2 regions of the Nocardia sp. CA-135953 genome follow, and region 1 is predicted to be linked to the other one. Evidence: riboswitches for the same ligand, from Rfam matches in the RefSeq annotation. Region 1 holds a riboswitch; the other holds the start of a gene.
What was found. A riboswitch is a leader RNA that binds a small molecule or an ion and turns the genes downstream of it on or off. The one in region 1 is predicted to bind thiamine pyrophosphate.
Positions count from the first base shown of each region.

Region 2: it holds a riboswitch for thiamine pyrophosphate, as region 1 does, so the genes downstream of both, ACQPXH_RS15295 (purine-cytosine permease family protein) here and thiC (phosphomethylpyrimidine synthase ThiC) in region 1, are expected to answer to the same signal.

Region 1 covers NZ_CP192082.1:822,736-826,086, forward strand. The annotation lists gene ACQPXH_RS03860 (YceI family protein) at 1-315, shown strand, start outside; gene ACQPXH_RS03865 (MarR family winged helix-turn-helix transcriptional regulator) at 344-805, opposite strand; gene ACQPXH_RS03870 (hypothetical protein) at 863-1,270, shown strand; gene ACQPXH_RS03875 (VOC family protein) at 1,341-1,823, shown strand; TPP riboswitch at 1,930-2,056, shown strand; gene thiC (phosphomethylpyrimidine synthase ThiC) at 2,048-3,351, shown strand, end outside.
Region 2 covers NZ_CP192082.1:3,332,601-3,335,951, forward strand. The annotation lists gene ACQPXH_RS15285 (DUF4153 domain-containing protein) at 1-216, shown strand, start outside; gene ACQPXH_RS15290 (hypothetical protein) at 390-533, shown strand; gene ACQPXH_RS15295 (purine-cytosine permease family protein) at 571-1,941, opposite strand; TPP riboswitch at 1,937-2,052, opposite strand; gene ACQPXH_RS15300 (hypothetical protein) at 2,236-2,517, shown strand; gene ACQPXH_RS15305 (DUF72 domain-containing protein) at 2,492-3,277, opposite strand; gene ACQPXH_RS15310 (hypothetical protein) at 3,345-3,351, shown strand, end outside.

The sequences.
Region 1 (3,351 bases):
CGCGACCGGGATCTGCGTGCCCGCCGCCTGCTCGATCTGGACCGTTATCCGCTGATGACGTTCACCGCCGACCACATCACTGAGCCGGCTGGTGAGTGGCGAGTCGCCGGGACGGCACAGGTGCGCGGACGACGGGTCGAACTCGTCTGCACCGTAACCAGATTCGTCCTCGGTCCCAACGACACCGTCCGGCTGTCCGCTCATGCCGTGCTGGACCGGCGGGAAATCGGTATCCGGGCACCGGAGTTGATGATCGGACGGTATATCGCGATCGACCTGAATGTGCTTTTGCGCCCGGAGGCCGAGTCGGACTGACGGATCTCCGGCGCGGGCCGACGAGGGGTCAGTCCGCGCCGGAGTTCGGGTGCGTGTGCTCGAACAACCGAAGCAACATGTCCGACAGCGCAATTCGCTCCTCTTCACCGAGTGGCGCGAGGATCTCCTCACGCACCTGCCGCGCCTCCCTCTCGAGTGCCCGCAGCAGGGCCCGGCCGGTCCTGGTGATCCGCACCGACATTCGACGGCGATCGGCGGGATCGCGGGTGCGCTCGACCTGACCGGAACTTGCCAATTCGTCGACGATCTTCGCCACATCGCTCGGATCGATATCGAGCCGAATGCCTAGATCGCGCTGCGCATGCGGCCCGAAATCGGCGAGCGCGGCGAGTACCGCCACATGCCACAGCCGAAGCCCGTGCGCCGCGAGCCGATCGGCGAACCGACCCCGCGCGACCTTGCCCACCCGCGACAGCAGGTAGGTCTCGAGGCCGAGCAGGCTCGGCGGAAGTGCACGCGGCGAGTCCATGCGACAAATTATAGGGTGGGACCTACGATAGGTTCACACCTACTAATAAGGAGACGCGTGGACGCCCTGTACCAGAGACTGCTCGTCACCCGTTTCGCCGAATGCTTCGACTTCTACCACGCCGTCCTCCCGGAGCTCATCGGCGCGAAGCTGATCAAAGGCACCGCGGCGGGGCCCTATGCGAACTGGGATGTCGACGACCAAGCGGTACTCGTGCTCTTCGATCGCGGCGCGATGTCCGAAGTCGTCGGCACCGCCGATCTACCCGTCACCGCCGCACCCGCGCAAGATGCCGTGATGTTCGTCTGCCGAGTGCCCGACGTCGACACGGGCCTCGACCTGTGCCTGCGCAACGGCGCGACGCTGGCCGCCGCCGCGACCGATCGACCGAACTGGGGTCCGAACCTGCGCACAGCCCACTTGCGCGACCCAGCGGGTACCCTGATCGAGCTCCAGTCCTACTGACGGGCGATGAATTCCGTCCGCCAGCACCGTCGGCACTAATACAGGCACACCGATCGGGAGGACCACCACCATGCAGAAAATCGTCACGAACCTCTGGTACGACACCCAGGCCGAGGAGGCCGCCGAGTTCTACTGTTCGTTGTTCGAGGATTCGAAGATCACCAATGTCGTGCCCTACTCCGAGGTGGGTCCGCGCGAGGCCGGGCTGACGATGCTCGTCGATTTCGAACTCAACGGACAGAAGTTCACCGCCATCAACGGCGGCGGCGATTACCACTACACCCACGCCATGTCGCTGCTGGTGAATTGCGACAGCCAGGACGAGGTGGACCGACTCTGGACGGCACTGCTCGCCGACGGCGGCCAGCCGATCGAATGTGGTTGGCTCAACGATAAATACGGTATTCCCTGGCAGATCTGGCCCGTCGAAGCCGACACCCTGTTGGCGAGTACCAACCGCGCGGCCGCGAACCGCGCCATGCAGGCGATGCTCGGTATGCAGAAGATCGACCTGCAAGGCATGCGGGACGCCTACGAGGGCAAGATCAGCTGATCTGCCAGGAGCCGACCTCGCGGTATCCGGAGTTGTAGATCGCGGAGCTGTCACCCTCGGTGATCTGGTAGTGCTTCATATTAGGTTATCGTCGGGCGGGAAAATTTCACACACCAACGGGGGCTCGCACCAGCGGGCTGAGAGGACGGCTAGCCCAATTCGGGCGTTCAGGGCCGTCGACCGTATGAACCTGACCGGGTAATGCCGGCGTAGGGAGGATATTCATGGGCACACCTGTAGATTCCGTGACCACCGGTCCGATCGAAGGCAGCGTCAAGCACTACCGGCAGGTCGATGACCTGCGCATTCCGGTGCGTCGGATCAATCTGACCAATGGCGAGCACTTCGACGTCTACGACACCTCGGGCCCGTACACCGATGACACGGCGTCCATCGATCTCGAGGCCGGGCTACCCGAGCTGCGCGATGGCTGGACCAAGCCCGACGTCGACGGTCCGCTGACCCAGCTGGCCTGGGCGCGGCAGGGCATCGTCACCCCCGAGATGCGCTTCATCGCCGCGCGCGAGGGCGTCACGCCGGAAATGGTGCGCGACGAGGTCGCCGCCGGTCGCGCGGTCATCCCGGCCAACCACAGGCATCCGGAGCTGGAGCCGACCATTATCGGCAAGAAGTTCCTGGTGAAGATCAATGCCAATATCGGCAATTCGGCCGTGTCCTCCTCGATCGCGGAGGAGGTGGAGAAGATGGTATGGGCCACCCGCTGGGGTGCGGACACCATCATGGATCTGTCCACCGGCAAGAATATTCACGAGACGCGCGAATGGATCATGCGCAACTCGCCCGTCCCGGTCGGCACCGTGCCGATCTATCAGGCGCTGGAGAAGGTGAACGGCGATCCGACCGCGCTCACCTGGGAGATCTACCGCGACACCGTGATCGAGCAGTGCGAGCAGGGCGTCGACTATATGACCGTGCACGCCGGTGTGCTGCTGCGCTATGTGCCGCTGACCGCCAAGCGGGTCACCGGCATCGTCTCGCGCGGCGGATCCATCATGGCCGCATGGTGTCTGGCGCATCATCAGGAGTCGTTCCTGTACACCAACTTCGCCGAACTCTGCGAGATCCTGGCGCGCTACGACGTGACCTTCTCCCTCGGTGACGGCCTGCGTCCCGGCTCCATCGCCGATGCCAATGACGAGGCCCAGTTCGCCGAGCTGCGTACCCTCGGTGAGCTGACCAAGATCGCGAAATCGCATGGCGTGCAGGTCATGATCGAGGGCCCGGGTCACGTGCCGATGCACAAGATCGTGGAGAACGTGCGGCTGGAGGAGGAGTTGTGCGAGGAGGCGCCGTTCTACACCCTCGGCCCGCTCGCCACCGATATCGCACCCGCCTACGACCACATCACCTCGGCCATCGGCGCGGCCATCATCGCCCAGGCGGGCACCGCGATGCTCTGCTACGTCACGCCCAAGGAGCACCTCGGCCTGCCCGACCGCGACGACGTGAAGGTCGGCGTGATCACCTACAAGATCGCCGCGCACGCCGCTGACCTCGCCAAAGGCCA
Region 2 (3,351 bases), 2.5 Mb from region 1:
AACCCGGAAGGCCTTGTCGCGGACCGGAATATAGACCGTTGGGAGCACGGTAGGAACCTCGACACGGGCTACCTCGGCGGGCTCTCACCCGATATCGTCTCCGTCGTAGAGCGGCTTCCGGAACCGCAGCGTCGCGAAGTGCTCTCCGCGATCCGCCGCGATCTCGACGACGATACGTGGCAGGGGTGGAACCTGTCGCGCGCGAACGCCCGCTAGGTCGGGTGCATGGACTCAGCGCCGGTTTCTGTCCTGATCCTGCGGATTCGGTGTGGCAATGGGCGCTGAGTTCGACGGTATGCGCTAGTGCGGCGTGAGCAGCCCGGGTGCGTCCATCGTGTCGACTCCGCCAGGATAACCACATCGCATCACGCCCCCGCGACACTGACCAAGTGTTCGTCGGACCCGCTCGTCAACAGAACATCCCCACCTTTCTGTCACTGGCGGCCGAGGTCGAGCACTGGTTCGGCCCGATGGTCGAAGCACCCGGCTTCCACGAGGCCTTGGAAACAGCATCCGGCGCGGCGCGGCCCTGATCGCATTCTCAGGACAGCGTCCGCGTTGGTCCGAGGTCTAATCTGACTTGCGCAGCAACGCAATCCGCCCCACGCTCCAGGCGACCACTACGGCCGCCAAGAACGACAGCAGTGACGCGCTCATCCACGCCTGCTCGGTGAAGTGCAGCTTCTTCTGCACGTCCACCCAGAAGTCGGTCCACACTCCGGCGTCGCCCGGGTTGATCAGCTGGTAGACCGAAAGTCCCACCAGCCAGGCGAAAACCATGCCCCACCGTGACGGCGCATTCGCCGAGGTATCCCATTGGTCGCGCGCCCGCAGGAAGAAGTCCGCGACGAGCACGCCGAGCAGCGGCACGAAGACCGACCCGATCAGGCCGAGGAAGCCGAAGTAGTTCGCCATGTTCAGCCGCAGCGCCAGCAGCGTGATGAGGATGCCGAGACCGATCGAGAGCAACCGGCGGTCGATTCGCGGCGCGAGGTTCTGGATCGAGACGGCCGTGGAGTACACATTCGCGAACGACTGGTCGGCCTCCCGGAATACGAAGATGAAGAAGAACACCGCTCCGAGGGTGACCGTCAGGAAGGGCGAGTACACCCCGCCGTCGCCGGATGCGAGCGCCAATGCGAACAGGCCGAGCACATACGCGATGATCTGGGTGAACGCATACGCCCCGCTGGCCGCGCCGAATGCCGCGCCGGTGCTGCGGGAGTGCCGGGTGTAGTCGGCCGCCACCGGCACCCACGAGATCGACACCGCAAGGGCCGCATCGGTGGCGACCCAGAACAGATTCCAATCCACGCCGAACGGTCCGCCGCCTTCGGTGCCCGGGTTGGTGGTGAGATCCGGCAGACCTGCGCGGACGAACTGGATGTAGAACCAGACCAACGCGATCACCACGCCGGCGGTCACGAACCGCCGCAGCATTCGCACCGAACCGAGCGGCCAGATCGTCAGCACCGTCGTCAGCACCCCCGCGGCGACCACGTAAACCCAGTGCGGGCCACCGTCGAACAACTCTTCGGCCGCATTGCCGATGACGATCAATTCGAAGGTGCCCCAACCGATCAGTTGGGCGATATTGAGCAGTGTCGGCAGGTAGCTGAGCTTCGCGCCGAACAGTCCGCGCAGCAACATCATCGCGGGCTTACCGGTCTTGGCCCCAGGTACTGCGGCCAGGCCGAGCATGAGCCCGCCGATTACCGTGCCGATGATCATCGCGAGAATGCCCGCGGCGATGGAGATCTGGGCGCTGCCTTCGGAATTCGGCGCGAGCACCGTGTACGCGCCGGAGAATGCGAACAGGCTGACCCCGAGATTCGCCCAGAACGCGCTCTGGTCCCAGAACGAAAGGACCTGCGGTGCAGGCTGGTCCAGGGTCAACGGTGCTTCGCGCCGCTCGGATCGATCGATGGTGGGTGCAGACATCCCGGTACCGCTCTCCCTACGCCGGCATTACCCGGACAGGTTCATGCGGTCGGCGAAACGTGGGGTCCGCCCTCTCAGCCCGGCCGTGCCCGAGCTCCCGCGGTGGGGTTATTCGGGCGAAATGCTACACCCGCGCATCGGCGCGCCGGGCCGCGCCTTCGGACATTCCAGACAGGTTCCGCCGAGACCGCCCGAAAATCTCAGCCGCCGCCCATACTGTCCGGGTATCGATGTGGTTATCGCTCGGTTATCTGTCACTCATCGCCCGCCTCTACCTGGAATGAGTACGCGCCCATGATGCTGATCACCTTGCACGAGACCGTCCTTGCTCAACTCGGGAATCCGACGCCGGAGGCCCCGCCCAATTCGGAGAAGATCCTGCAGATGGTCCGCTACCTGACCTGGTTTGTTCTGCTATCGGGTGTCTCCGGAATCACCTACGCGGGCGGCAGATTCGCGTGGGAGAAGTGGAGCGGTGGCACCCTGGAATCCCCGAAGATGCTCGCCGGAGCAATGGTCGGCGGTGTCATCGCGACCAGTGCGGGCACAATCATGAATGCTGTTGTGGGGAGCTGAAATCCGTTGTGGGTGTTCGACTGACGGTGGCTCCGGCCGTGGCCGCGGCGCGCGCGAAGACGACTGCGTCGCGAACCGCGGCACCGCCGGGATCATTGTTGAAGTAGACGTACACCTGCTCACGATCCGACCACGTGTCGGCCAGCCGTCGCGCCCAACTGGTGAGTGCCGTGCGTCCGTAGCGCGGTGCGGGTGTCGCACGTCCGGAATGCAGTCGCAGATAACCCCAGTCCGTCGTGCGCCACAGCGGCGCGACGGGACGGGACTGGACGTCGGCCCAACACAACGTCGCGCCGCATTCCGTCAGTACGGCACGAACTTCGGGAGTCCACCAGGACTCGTGCCGAGGTTCGACCGCGATCGGGATGTCGGGCGGAAAACAGCGTAGGCAGGCGTCGAGCAGTACCGGATCGACCCGCAGCGTCGGCGGAAGTTGCAACAGCACCGGTCCCAGCTTGTCGCCCAGCGCGCGGGCGTGCTCCATCAAGCGTGCGACTGGTTCCTCGGGTTCGCGCAGCCGCTTGATGTGGGTGAGGAAGCGGCTCGCCTTGACCGCGAAACAGAAGTCCGGCGGCGTCCGGTCCCGCCATGCCGCGAAGGTCTCGCCGCTGGGCAGTCGATAGAAGGCATTGTTGCTCTCGACCGTCGCGAAGCCCGCGGCGTAGGTTTCGAGCCACACACGCTGCGGAAGATTCGCCGGATACAGCACGTCGCGCCAGTCCCGGTACTGCCAACCCGATGTGCCGACGAGTAGGGGCATACCTCCATCGAAGCACCTTCCGATGGCCACCATCTCAACTACGCTGTGTAGTAGATATGGGAGCGCAATGAGCG